3 regions of the Heyndrickxia sp. FW510-T9 genome follow, and region 3 is predicted to be linked to each of the others. Evidence: riboswitches for the same ligand, from Rfam matches in the RefSeq annotation. Region 3 holds a riboswitch; each other region holds the start of a gene.
The links. A riboswitch is a leader RNA that binds a small molecule or an ion and turns the genes downstream of it on or off. The one in region 3 is predicted to bind S-adenosylmethionine.

Region 1 (4,440 bases), on a different contig from region 3:
GTATCTTCTCCGACCCCAAATCCATCCCAATAGCAAACAACATCAAATTGTTCCTCTATATCTACTTGATAGAAATCACCTTGAATGATGCACAGATTTCTTCCTATATTATGCTTTTCAGCAAGTTTATAAATATTTTCTACACACGAAGGGGCGAGTTCGATAACAGTAACTTCATATCCACGTTTTGCAGCAGTAACGGCAAAACGTCCATTGCCACCACCTAATTCAAGGATTTTAGTGATAGGCTGATCGCTAAAACGCTCTATTTTATCAACTAGGTCTTCTTCTAAGTGATTCAAATCAAAATCGTATTGTGTAGTTCACCAAATAAATTGTTTATCATAAAAATCTTTAACCCATTTCATTTAAAAGCACCTCTTTAGGATAAAATTTTTTGTCCTGAAGCAGCTTTTAAAATCAATAAAATAATAATCCCACGTAAATCCTCCTTGGAAATAATGATAATTCCAAATTTATTATATATTCTAAAGGTAGCTGCCACAAGTACGACAATGGAAATTAATTCTTGTTGGGGAAGGAGAAATTGGTTTTCAAGGCAGGGAAAAACTTTTAAACTAGTAAAGTAGACTTCTATGAAAGGGACGATAACCATGAAAACATATAAAGCATTGTTTTTTGATATAGATGATACTCTCTTGGATTTTCGTGCTGCTGAGAGTGGAGCATTACGACAGCTTTTTGAAGATGAGCAAATTGAACTGACTCCTCAAATGGTGCAACAATATAAAATTATTAATCAAGAACTTTGGCGAGAATTCGAAGAGGGGAAACGTAGCCGTGATGATGTGGTTAACACTAGGTTTGCTGCATTTTTCAAGGAATACGGAAAAGAGGTAGATGGTGTTTTATTGGAAAATAAATACCGTGGCTACCTGCAAGAAGGCCATCAGCTTATCAGCGGTGCACTGGAATTAATTACAGAACTGAAGGATCGTTATGACTTATATATAGTGACCAATGGGGATTCTGCCACTCAGGATAAGCGCCTTCGTGCGTCAGGCTTGTTTCCGTTATTTAAGCAGATATTTGTCTCAGAAGAAACAGGTTACCAAAAGCCGATGAAAGAATTTTTCGATTATGTGTTTGCGCGCATCCCAAATTTATCTCCAGAACAGGGATTAATTATTGGAGATTCACTAAGTGCAGATATAAAAGGCGGCAATCTTTACGGGCTCGATACATGCTGGATCAATCCAGATCGAAAAGAAAACAATACGGACATCGTGCCAACGTATGAAATCCAAAATCTTGAGGAATTACATCATATATTGGCTGCAATTTCTTCCAAATAATTTTTGCCTGATGAAACTTAGAGAAACCGATCCCGTGGGACCGGTTTCTCTTACTTATACCCCATCTGTCTTATCTCGCTTATCCTTATTTCTTTTATTCCCTTTACTATTATCCCCGCTGACAGATGATTGCCCATGTAAGGAAGGGGAATTTTGATTGCCGCTGCCTTTATTAAATTTCTTTGTCATGCATTTCAGCTCCTTTCTATCACAAGTACAGTTTGCCTCTTTTGTCTAAACTTATGATATTTATTAAAAAAAGAAAACAAGGGGACGGTTCTTGCTTTTCTTGAAACGCAAGAACCGTCCCTCTGTTTCCTAAAAATTTCTCCACTTGATGGAGTCTATCCCACTGTGCGGATGGTTCTTTGATTGAATTTTATAATATTCATATTCCAAATCCGATAAGGTTAACTCAAATAAATGCTTACCTTCTTTTTTATATTGATCAAGCTCAATTAGCTTACTAATCAATTCGTTCCTTCTTGTTTCAACAGCTTCTCTAAGTAATTTACCCATAAAAAAACCCACTCCTTTTTTTAATTAAATAAAAGATAAGAAGAGGATTGATCAAATGTTTAAGTACCTCAACTTATCTACCAAGCCTAAGCTTGCAGGAATTAGCACAGGATTCCATTGGAATCTGCTGCTGAGGTTTCATCGGGCCAGTCCCTCCACCTCTCTGGATAAGTTTCCATGACATATTAATTTTTTTATTGTTATTAGCATAAATCCTATAATTCCTATTTGTCAACTTATATTTATTGTTTATTTCCATTTTTTATGCCAGCAATTTAGTGATAACCGAAAACAGGATAACATAATCTAATTCAGGTATAATTCTTGTCTACTGATACCAATTGCTTTATTGATGGCTGTATGATTGATTAAGTTTTTATTAAAGTCTCCGATAATACCAATTAATTTTCTTAGCTTAGTTTGAGATGAAAAAATATTGTAAATGAATTAAAAATAATTGTACAATACTTTTTTAGAAGGGGAAGTAATGGCGAAAAATTTTACAAAGGTTTTCGTCTACAAAAGCAACATAGTAAGAATAGAGCCTCACCTAATGAGTTTAACTAAATTTTTTTCAGACTCCTCGCAATGTATAGAGCTAGAAAGAATAAAAAGAGAAGAGTGGAAGTAATGAGAATTGGATTTTTTGATTCTGGTATTGGTGGAATGACCGTACTTCATCAGGCATTAAAGGTTTTGCCAAAGGAAGATTACCTCTTTTATGCAGATACGACACACATACCATATGGTGAAAAGCCGAAGGAAGAGGTAAAACAATATATTTTTGACGCAGTGGAGTTTATCGCAAATCAAGGTGTTAAGGCGGTAGTCATTGCCTGTAATACAGCTACAAGCATCGCTGTACAAGACCTTCGTGAAAAATATGATATCCCTATTTTGGGCATTGAGCCAGCGGTAAAACCAGCAGTGCAGAAATGTGAAGAAAAACAGAAGAAAGTGTTAGTGTTAGCAACTAGATTAACACTTAAAGAAGAAAAATATCATCATCTCGTACAAAGCATCGATCATCATGATATCGTGGATAGTATACCACTTCCAGGTCTTGTAGAATTTGCGGAGGAATTTGAATTTAGGGAAGAAAAAGTGTTGCCATATTTACAAAGAGAGCTATCCTCACTTGACTTAAAGCAGTATGGAACAGTTGTTTTAGGATGCACCCATTTTCCATATTTCACTAACTCCGTGAAGAAGCTGTTTGATAAAGAAGTTGAAATGATTTCCGGAAGTATTGGAACAGCAAAAAACTTAGAGAGAATATTAAAGGAAAGAAATTTACTGGGCAACGGAACAGGTGACATTTCCTTTTTTGATTCAGGTACAAAGGTGGACAAAGATACACTTTCAAAGTATAAAAATTTGTTTCGCATCTTGGATCAAATATAAGGTACTATTATTTTGGAAACTATCAATTACACAATTAATTTAAAAATCTAGGAATATTTACTATATAAAAACCGATATCTTGTAAATTAAGATATCGGCTTTTTTCTTGTTAGCCCAAATTAAAAAATTCAACCCTAGGGATAACCTTTAAATGTTATCCCTCTTTATTGACGCTCCCAAAACGCTGGCGGTTCAATCCCAAGTAACCGTAAGTAAATAAAACCTTGGCCACGATGGTGGATTTCATTTTCCAATGTATAATGTAGACGTTCGAAATGACTCATTTCGCCACCAAAAAAGGGATCTTTTTCTACGGTGTGCAACCGTTCCTCGGTGATTTTTGGCCACCATTTTTGCACATCCTCCTTTATTTCACGACAACTGTCTAAAAGTTCCTCTTTGGTAGAAACATCAGCAAAAGAATGGCTATATTCCCATTCACCGATAGCGATACCGCGTACGTATGCTCTTTCAATATCTAGTATCTCTAAAATCATTTTTGAGAAAGGACGAAGTGGTTCTACGGGTGCAAAGGTGAATAACTTGTCTTCAGGGAATACCTCAATTGTTCGAATGGTTAAAAGACGATTCCCATCCAAAATTTCGCGAAATTTCTCCAATGTCATGACCATTGTTGGTCGCCTCCTTAATTAATTGTCCCTTTCATTTTAAAACGTCAACCCTGACAAAAGTAGTCAGTGAAAAAAAGAAAAGATCCTAACTTTTTAAAGTGTTCATTTCAATAGAGTTATTTACTTTCAACAGTCATTAGCTGCATTCCTTCGATAAAAAATGTAGCTCATTCAAAAAATAGCTGTTACTTTTAAGAAATTATAAATACCTCGATATGTTTTCTTTGTCCCTTTTGGAGTTAATTTGCACCTATTTTAAGCGAAATTTTGCATTATAATTAAATATAAAAAGTCCAATTTCTCAACATTGAAATTAAGAAATTGGACTTTTGCGTTCCTTCGAAATAGCATACGATGCTTGAATATATATTTTACTTATCTTAGCTAGAGAATGCTTATTTTCTAATTAATACATTAGCGGTGAGAATGATGAAAAAATAGCATTAACAACTTACTAAAGCTGCTGAACAAGTAAGACAGTAAATAAACTGTTTTATAAATTCATCAATCTCTTCTTTCGTAATAATAAATGGCGGAAGTAACCTAATAATATTTCTTTGTGTCACATC
Region 2 (4,440 bases), on a different contig from region 3:
TAACATATGCCTTATTGCTAGCATCTTCACCGAAAATAGGATCCTTAGAAGGATTTAATCCTGCATTAATCGCCATATCACAGTTAATAATAGCTGCTGTTGCGTCATCTAGACCACGTGGTGTTTGCGCTGCATCAACTGGAGTAATTTTCAAGTTTTTAGGGTTTTCAGCAATACTTTCTAAACCGCCTGCACCAGTAAATCCAGCTTTTAATGTAATAAGTCCTGCTTTTTGCATTAACAATAAAGCTCTTCCAAGATTTGTAGCGTCTTTTGGAATAATAACTTGGTCCCCATTTTTAATTTCACTAATATCTTTAATTTTCTTAGAATAAATTCCCATTGGCCAAATAGATGTTGTTCCAATTGCAGCTAAATCAAGATGATGGCTTTTTTTGAAATCATCGAAATAAACAACTGTTTGGAATGCATTAATGTCAATTTCCCCGCTATCTAATGCTAGATTAGGTTGTACATAGTCATCAAATTTAACGATTTGTACCGTAATTCCCTTTTCTTTTGCAAGCTTTTTAACAAGATTCCATGTTGGCACCTCCGATGAAGTTGTTCCGACCTTCACCACTTTACTTCCATCTGTTTTACTTGAGCTGCTGTTTGAACTGCACCCTGCAAGTACTAGGAGTAAGCCAAACACAATAATAAGTAGTCTTTTCATAATTTTTTCCTCCACATTGTTTTTTTATCGTTCATCAGGAAATTATTAAATTTAATCCTGTTGAAAACATTTTTGAAAAATGGTTTACGTCTAGCTTCAGGTGAAATTTGTACTTCAATTTCAATAGCGCCTTTCGGCTAGCGGATGTACAAGTCGCTTACGCATTTGTTTTGACATGTTCTATTTTCTTCTCAATTTTCTTGCGATAACATTTCCAAGCGATTGAATAAGCTGAACCATGACAATCAGAGTGACAACAGTAATGATCATAACCTCTGTTTTAAATTGGTTATATCCATATGTAATCGCCAAATCACCGATTCCACCGCCACCTACTGCTCCGGCCATTGCGGAAGCACCGATCAATCCAATCGTCGCGATCGTTAAAGCCAAAACAAGTGAACTCCGAGCTTCCGGAAGCAGGAATCTCCAAATAATTTGCCAAGGAGTTGCCCCCATCGCTTGTGCTAACTCGATTGTTCCTTGATCGACCTCAAGCAGTGAGTTTTCTACTAATCTTCCAATATAAAATGCCGTATACAAAACTAACGGAACTATTGACGCCGTCGTACCTATTGAAGTTCCGACTACTAATCTTGTAAAAGGAATAATAGCCACCACTAGAATGATAAACGGAACTGAACGAAAAATATTAATAATAACGTTAAGAATATTGAATAATACTTTATTTGGAAGTATTCCTTTTTCCCTTGTAGTGACTAAAATAACGCCAATCGGTAAACCAATGATGATGGAAATGATCAACCCTACAATCACCATATAGAGAGTTTGATTTATTGCCGTTAAAAATTCCGGCCAAAACCAGCTCCAATCAAATGGCATCCCCTGTCACCTCCTTTATTAATGCATTATTCTCATTGATATATTGAACGGCACGATTCATTTCTGCTCGTTCACCCTTAAATTCAACAAGTAAATTCCCAATTGGGATCCCTTGAAGCTCTGTTACCATCCCATGAAGAACATTCAAATCAATTGAAAATTTCTTAGCTGTATTGGATAACAGCGGCGTATTGGTAGAAGCACCTTTAAAAATAATTCGATAAATACCTTGTTGATTAGATTTTCTGTTTTCTTTAATAAGCTTTTGTATCGATTTTGGTATCGTATCGTTCAATACCGTTCTTACAAAACTTCCCGCAATTTGCGTCTTTGGCTCGGTAAAAACATCTATAACTGGACCTTGTTCCACAATAATCCCATTTTCAATAACGGCCACCTTATCGCAAACATCGCGAATTACATTCATTTCGTGCGTTATCATTAAGATTGTAATACCTAACTCATCACGAACTTTTCGCAAAAGATCGAGAACAGCTACTGTTGTATTCGGATCAAGTGCAGATGTCGCTTCATCGCAAAGAAGAATATCAGGGTCTGTTGCTAATGCTCTAGCGATCCCAACCCTTTGCTTTTGACCACCAGACAATTGTTCCGGATACTGGTCCATCTTATCCTCCAATCCAACAAAGGATAATAATTTTGTTACTTTTTCTTTAATGATGTCCTTTGGAGTCCCCTCTAAAAGGAGCGGCATCGCAACATTCCCGAAAATGGTTTTGGAATGGAGTAGATTATATTGCTGAAAAATCATCCCGATTTTCTTTCTTTGTTTCCGTAAATCTTTTGAATTAAGAGATAGAATATCAACCCCGTTAATTAATACTCTTCCGGATGTTGGTCGTTCCAACAAATTTACACAACGGATTAGTGTACTTTTTCCTGCACCACTAAACCCAACTACTCCAAATATTTCTCCTTTATCAACTTGAAGATTAATTCCTTTTAATGCTTCCACTTTTTTCTCTTTGCCACTGCTATATAACTTATGGACATCTTCTAAAACAAGCATGTAGAAATCTCCTTTTTTCAAACTGTTTTATCATTTAACTTAGTAAATTCATATGATAACTCGGATATAACAATCTTTTCCGCCTAAATCAAGATTTTACGCTTAAACGAAAAACCCTTCCTCTTATCCACAGATCAGATAAGAAGAAGGGTTTATATGTATAAGCCTCTCTACTTCTTATCTTTCAAATCGACTTCTCGATTTGCAGGAATTAGCACGGTTTTTGCCAAAAAACAGCAAACCCGTTGCCGAGGTTTCATCGGGCCAGTCCCTCCACCTCTCTGGATAAGTAATAGCGTTTTATTAATTTTTTAACTTGCAAGACTAATAATATTGTCTTTTTTAACGTAAGTCAAGAATTTTTTTGATATTTTCTCAACAAATATCAACTGATATTTGGCAAAATGCAATAAGGAACATTTGTTCTGTATTTTTAAAAAATGGTTGTAAAATACGATTTTCTATTTGTCTTATATACTAAAGGAGGATGCCCATGAACAAAGACTTTTTACAAATATGCAAATTAAGTCCAACTGAAGAAAGAGTTTTAAAATCTTTTTTTCAAAAACATGAGCAGTCTTTAACAAATTCTGCTATTCAACAATTTTTATCAAAAAGTAATAATTTGTCACTGCTCATTAAAGTATTAACATGCCCTACTACTGAAAATGAAGGAAAGTTAGAATCCAAGTTTAGAGAGTTCTTAATTGAGCTACGATTAGTTAAATACATTTCACAAATAATACACTATCAAAATCTAAATCTTACTAAATCATTGCAAACTTATAAAAACAGATTTCCACTCTATTTGGATCAAGAAATCACAATTGGCGAAGAGATAAAAATAGTTGATACGATTCCCTCAGGTGAGGAATTCATAATAAAAGAATCAATCAATTTTGAAGAAGAAATTAACAATAATGAACTTTTTAAAACCATTCAATTATTATCAGTTCAACAAAGAGATATTTTAAGACTCTATTATCTTGAGGGTTACAATGACCGAGAAATTGGTGAGAGATATCATGTAACACAACAATCTATTGCAAAAGGTCGGAAAAAGAGTATTGAGAAAATTCGACAGTACCTTGAAAAGAGTGATTTCAAATGGAAAGTATAGAGTACTTAATCACCCAAGCCAAAAGTCATAATGAAGCAGCACTTATAACCATTATTGAATCGTTTCAACCAAAAATAAAGAAAGTAATTAATTGTAATTATCTTATTACAAATTTCGACGCAGATGATCTAAAACAAGAATTATCCATTAAAATAATTCAAGCAATATATAAATTCAGTTTCGAAAACATACCAGGATTTTGGGAATTTTTAAATCAAATAGAAAATGTGTAATAAGGAGGTAGTATAAATGGATAATCTATCACCAGCCATACAAATTATTGAAAATTATGGATTTCCTATTCTTGTTTCTATTTATCTTCTAGTTAGATTTGAGAGGAAGCTAGATTCTTTAGCGGAAAGCATAAATAAATTAATAGGAGTGATTGAAAAAGCAAATAGTAAATAAAACAATTTATTTTGAACGAATTTATAATATGAATATCTTTTTAGCCTAGTCGTATGTATCCAACTTTTATAATATTTTTTACCTTTATTGGAGATAGGAGGAAATATATAATGAAAATAGCGATGTATACATCAACCTCTTGTTGGCAATGCCTTGAACTTAAAAATATATTTTCAAAAAATAATATTACTTTTGAAGAGCGTGATATCCAAAAAAACAGCAAATTTTTGAATGAGTTTTTTGATGAGTTAAGTGGAACTGCTTATCCACTTACAGTATTTTATAATGATAATAACAATATTATTGATACGGTTACTGGGATTAACTTAAAAAAACTTTCGTCTATTTTAATTTATCGCCTTA
Region 3 (4,440 bases):
TTATCACCTGTATTCCTTTTACAATTGCTCGGTTTAAATAAGTAAAGCAGGGCTCCTCACCAACTATTGCTTCAAAGATTACTTGTAAACCTGGGATGTTTAAAATATCTTCAAATTCTGTAGTGACTAAAATTCCAGGATCAATATCTCGTTTTTTATGGGGATCCTTTATCAGTACTCCTGCAATCTCTACTTCTGCGCCTAATAGATTTTTCAGCTGCTGCCCATGGGTTTTTATAGCTGTATACACACCTTGACCAACTGTACCATATCCTAACAGGGCTGCTTTTATAATCGCCATTTCATCACCTTTCCTTTTCGGCATATACAACACTATGAATAGGTGCACATCACGCTATCATTAATTTGTACTACTTACACCGGTTAGTTTTTTTTCTAATTGATGCTGTATTAAATGGCCCCAGTTCTCGAATTCTACTAAAAAACCATCATGGCCAAAATCAGTCTGGATCTTAAAAAAGTTGCCATTTGGTACTGCTTGAATAAAGGCTTGAATCTCTTCACTTGGATAAATAAGATCATGCTCAAATCCAATTCCCGTTACATAGGCTTTGATACAAGAGGCTGCTTGCCCCCAGCCTCCTCTGCCTCTGCCTATATCATGTGAATTCATGGCTTTAAGCAAAACTAGATAGCTATTCACATCAAAGCGTTTTGCTAATTTTTCCCCTTGATAGTGCAAATAAGATTCCACACTATATAAATCTGAAGAATGTCTTTCCCGCCCGAATCGCTGCGAAAATAACGTTGGACTACGATACGTTACCATTCCTGCCATTCTTGCAACTTCAAAGCCTTTTACTTCATGAGAAAATTGATAATACCCATTTTTAAAATTCGCATCCCCTTCGATTGCTGCAATCCCGATGCGGTTAAAGGCAATTCCGTAATCACTCAATGCTGGGGTCGATGCAAGCACAAAAAGCTGTTCCATATCATCTGGATACAAAACTCCCCACTCTAATACCTGCATGCCACCTAAAGATCCACCAATTACAGCTTTTAGCTCTCGAATACCTAGTTGGTTTAAAGCTTTACGCTGGGCGTGAACCATATCCCGGATCGTAATAGTGGGAAAGGATGAGCGATATTCTGGCTGACCAGATAAAGGACCAGTCGAGCCATCACAGCCACCTAAAACATTAAAAGTAATCACTTGCCAATGATCGGTATCAATATTCTTCCCACTGCCAATGAGCCCACTCCACCAGCCAAGCTCCTCGTTCGTTCCAATCGAAAATTGATTTCCGGTTAATGCATGGCATACAAGGATAACTGGAGCATTCTCAGGGCCTTGTCGTTCATAAGCTAGCTCAATATCTAGCATTCCACCATTTTCTAATTCCATTTTGCCGATACTTGTTGTTTGAATGTTTGTCATAATACCGAAACAGCTGTTGCTTTTTCTATGGCTTGCTCAAGATCAGCAATAATATCTTCTACTGCTTCCAAACCAACAGATAGACGAATTAGCTCTTCTGTTACACCTGTTTGTTTTAAATCTTCTGCGCTTAATTGTTGATGAGTAGTGGATGCTGGGTGGATAATTAGTGATTTCGCATCCCCGACATTCGCTACATGTGACCAAAGCTGAATATTATCGATCACCTTACGCCCTGCTTCTCTTCCGCCTTTTATGCCAAAATTCACAATGGAACCAAATCCATCTTTGAAATACTTTTTTGCTAATTCATGGGAAGGATGGCTCTCTAAGCCTGTATAGCTTACCCACTCGACTGCAGGGTGATTTTGTAAAAACTGTGCAACTTCAAGGGCATTTTCATTATGTTTTGGTACTCGTAAATGCAATGTTTCAAGTCCTTGCAAAAATAAGAATGCACTATCTGGACTTAATGCTGGACCAAAATCACGAAGCAATTGAACACGAAGCTTCGTAGCAAAAGCGGCCTGTGGTACGTCCACTCCATAACGCAGACCATGGTAGCTTACATCCGGTTCCTTGAAGCCTGGGAATTTATCACTGTTCCAGTCAAATTTTCCGCCATCTACAACCACTCCCCCAATTGCTGTGCCGTGACCACCAATCCATTTTGTTGCTGAGTGAACAACGATATCTGCTCCCCATTTGATAGGGTTAGTTAAGTAAGGAGTGCCAAACGTATTATCGACAATCAAAGGAATACCATTTTCATGGGCAACCTTTGCAACTGCCTCTACATCTAATACGTGCAAGCTTGGATTTCCGATAATTTCGGCGAACAATGCTTTTGTGTTTGGTGTAATTGCTTTTCGAAAGTTTTCCGGATCATCGGCATCAACGAATTTAACATTAATTCCGTACTTTGGAAGCGTTACTGCAAATAGATTGTAAGTACCTCCGTAAAGATTTCCTGCAGCTACGATCTCATCCCCTGTACCCGCAAGATTTAGTATGGAGAATGCTATTGCTGCGGATCCTGATGCTAGGGCAACTGCCGCAGTTCCTCCTTCAAGCAAGGCAACACGTTTTTCAAAAACATCTACTGTTGGATTTCCAATTCGGGAATAGATATAACCTTCTTGTTCTAACGCAAATAAGCCTTGTGCGTAATCAGTATCTTTAAAAACATAGGATGTCGTTTTATATACGGGAACTGTGCGAGATCCTGTTGTAGGATCCGCTTGTTGACCTCCGTGAAGTAATAATGTTTCTGGGCGAAGTTGTTTTTGTTCTGTCATCTTTACATTCCTCCATTTTTTTGTTTTAAAGGCTTTTTTCTTATACTTTGTTGCTTTTAAAGCTGAAAAACCTGTAAGCATCGTTAATTAGGTTATTAGTGAATAGACCTTTTAAGAATAGATGCTCCTGAACTGAGTCCGTATTAGGATTGATAGCCATTTACGAAAAACAACAATCTTTACGAAAACAGTCTTTGTTAATCGAGAAATTTTCAAGACAAGGGTGGGGTTTACAAAGAGGAAATTAAAAAACCCTCTTCATAAGAAGAGGGTTCATATACAGATTCCTCCCCTTATCTTTCAGATCACTTCGATCTGTAGGAATTAGCACCTTATCAAACATGGGTGTTTGATGGTTGCCGGGCATCAAAGGGCCTAGTCCCTCCGCCGCTCTCGATAAGAGTATTCATTTAGTTTTCATAAAATTTTAAATTGCTCTTAATGTGCATTATAGAAGAGTCGGAAATCATAAGTCAATAGTTTTTTGAAAAATTATTAAAGTGATAATTCGATTGCTTTTTCAAATTGACCAATAATATCTTGCGCATCCTCAATCCCAATAGAGATGCGAACTACTTGTTTAGTAATGCCAATTTTATGTTGGAGCTCAGATGGCAATGCCCGATGGGATGTGCCAAGTGGATAGGAAACAGTCGTTTCAACACCTGCTAAAGTTGGAACGATTTTTACCCAGCCAAGGGATGAAAAAAATCGATTAATATCGCATTTCTCCGCTAATTCAATCGTGACAATTGCTCCATTTCCTTTTTCAGATACAAACTCAGGGTAGTAAACTTTTTTTACTGACGGGTTTGTTCTAAGGGAAATCGCTAATTGTTTTGCATTTGCAGCTTGTCGTTCCATGCGCAGTGCTAATGTTTTCATGCCACGACATGTTAACCACGCCTCAAATGGGCTTAAGTTAGCCCCAAGATTGACAACTTTTTCGCGCGCTTTTTTCACAAGCTCTGTTTCTCCCACCAAAACCCCTGCTGTTACATCACTATGACCGCCTAAATACTTTGTCGCACTATGGACAACCAGGTCAATTCCTTCTAGATATGGCTGCTTCAAATAAGGGCTCGCGAAAGTATTATCGACCATCGTAGTAATGGCATTTTCTTTTGCTATTTCAACTAATTTTCCAATATCCTCTATACGTAAAAATGGATTGGTTACCGTTTCCGAATAAAGCAGGGTTGTATTTTTTTGAATGGCATTTTTCACTTGTTCAGAATCCTCGAATGGAACAAATGTCGTTTCAATACCGAATTGTTTAAGCTCTTCTTTTAATAGATGATAGGTTCCACCATATAGGTCCTCCGCTGCTACTATATGATCTCCTGCTTTTGCTATCGATAAAATTCCTGCTAAAATAGCAGACAAACCTGATGAGGCCGCAACTCCTGCTGGTGCACCTTCCAATGCCGCAACAGCCTGCCCCAATTCATCGGTATTCGGATTTCCTGTTCGACTATAAAGGTAAGGAGATTCCCCCTGATAGAAACCTTCTAACTCTTCCAAACTCGAAAACGTAAAAGCTGTCGTTTGATAGATTGGTGTCGTTTTACTACGTATGGCATTCGTGTTTTTCAATGAGCTATGTACTGCTTTTGTATCAAATGAAACGTCCAATTTCCACACCCCGCATATTGTATTTATGGCTCTTTTCTTAAACTTTATTTTTATTGTAAAATGAAAATCTTTTTCCTTCTTTATTCGACTTAAGAATGGTTAGTC

Region 1: linked by a shared signal. The riboswitch ahead of AC3WJF_RS20800 (Fur-regulated basic protein FbpA) and the one ahead of AC3WJF_RS14075 (O-acetylhomoserine aminocarboxypropyltransferase/cysteine synthase family protein) in region 3 are both predicted to bind S-adenosylmethionine.
Region 2: linked by a shared signal. The riboswitch ahead of AC3WJF_RS09790 (methionine ABC transporter ATP-binding protein) and the one ahead of AC3WJF_RS14075 (O-acetylhomoserine aminocarboxypropyltransferase/cysteine synthase family protein) in region 3 are both predicted to bind S-adenosylmethionine.

What each region holds. Positions count from the first base shown of each region.
Region 1 covers NZ_JBYSWK010000064.1:16,232-20,671, reverse strand. Annotated here, with positions in the region: gene AC3WJF_RS20815 (class I SAM-dependent methyltransferase) at 1-302, opposite strand, end outside; gene AC3WJF_RS20810 (YjjG family noncanonical pyrimidine nucleotidase) at 615-1,316, shown strand; gene AC3WJF_RS20805 (hypothetical protein) at 1,371-1,505, opposite strand; gene AC3WJF_RS20800 (Fur-regulated basic protein FbpA) at 1,635-1,835, opposite strand; SAM riboswitch class I at 1,906-2,009, opposite strand; gene murI (glutamate racemase) at 2,466-3,239, shown strand; gene AC3WJF_RS20790 (DinB family protein) at 3,404-3,871, opposite strand; gene AC3WJF_RS20785 (aspartate aminotransferase family protein) at 4,315-4,440, opposite strand, start outside.
Region 2 covers NZ_JBYSWK010000014.1:79,925-84,364, forward strand. Annotated here, with positions in the region: gene AC3WJF_RS09780 (MetQ/NlpA family ABC transporter substrate-binding protein) at 1-676, opposite strand, end outside; gene AC3WJF_RS09785 (methionine ABC transporter permease) at 857-1,519, opposite strand; gene AC3WJF_RS09790 (methionine ABC transporter ATP-binding protein) at 1,509-2,549, opposite strand; SAM riboswitch class I at 2,724-2,841, opposite strand; gene AC3WJF_RS09795 (sigma-70 family RNA polymerase sigma factor) at 3,043-3,669, shown strand; gene AC3WJF_RS09800 (helix-turn-helix domain-containing protein) at 3,657-3,902, shown strand; gene AC3WJF_RS09805 (YvrJ family protein) at 3,919-4,077, shown strand; gene AC3WJF_RS09810 (glutaredoxin family protein) at 4,188-4,440, shown strand, end outside.
Region 3 covers NZ_JBYSWK010000026.1:54,486-58,925, reverse strand. Annotated here, with positions in the region: gene AC3WJF_RS14085 (homoserine dehydrogenase) at 1-301, opposite strand, end outside; gene metX (homoserine O-acetyltransferase MetX) at 362-1,402, opposite strand; gene AC3WJF_RS14075 (O-acetylhomoserine aminocarboxypropyltransferase/cysteine synthase family protein) at 1,399-2,700, opposite strand; SAM riboswitch class I at 2,991-3,103, opposite strand; gene AC3WJF_RS14070 (trans-sulfuration enzyme family protein) at 3,196-4,335, opposite strand.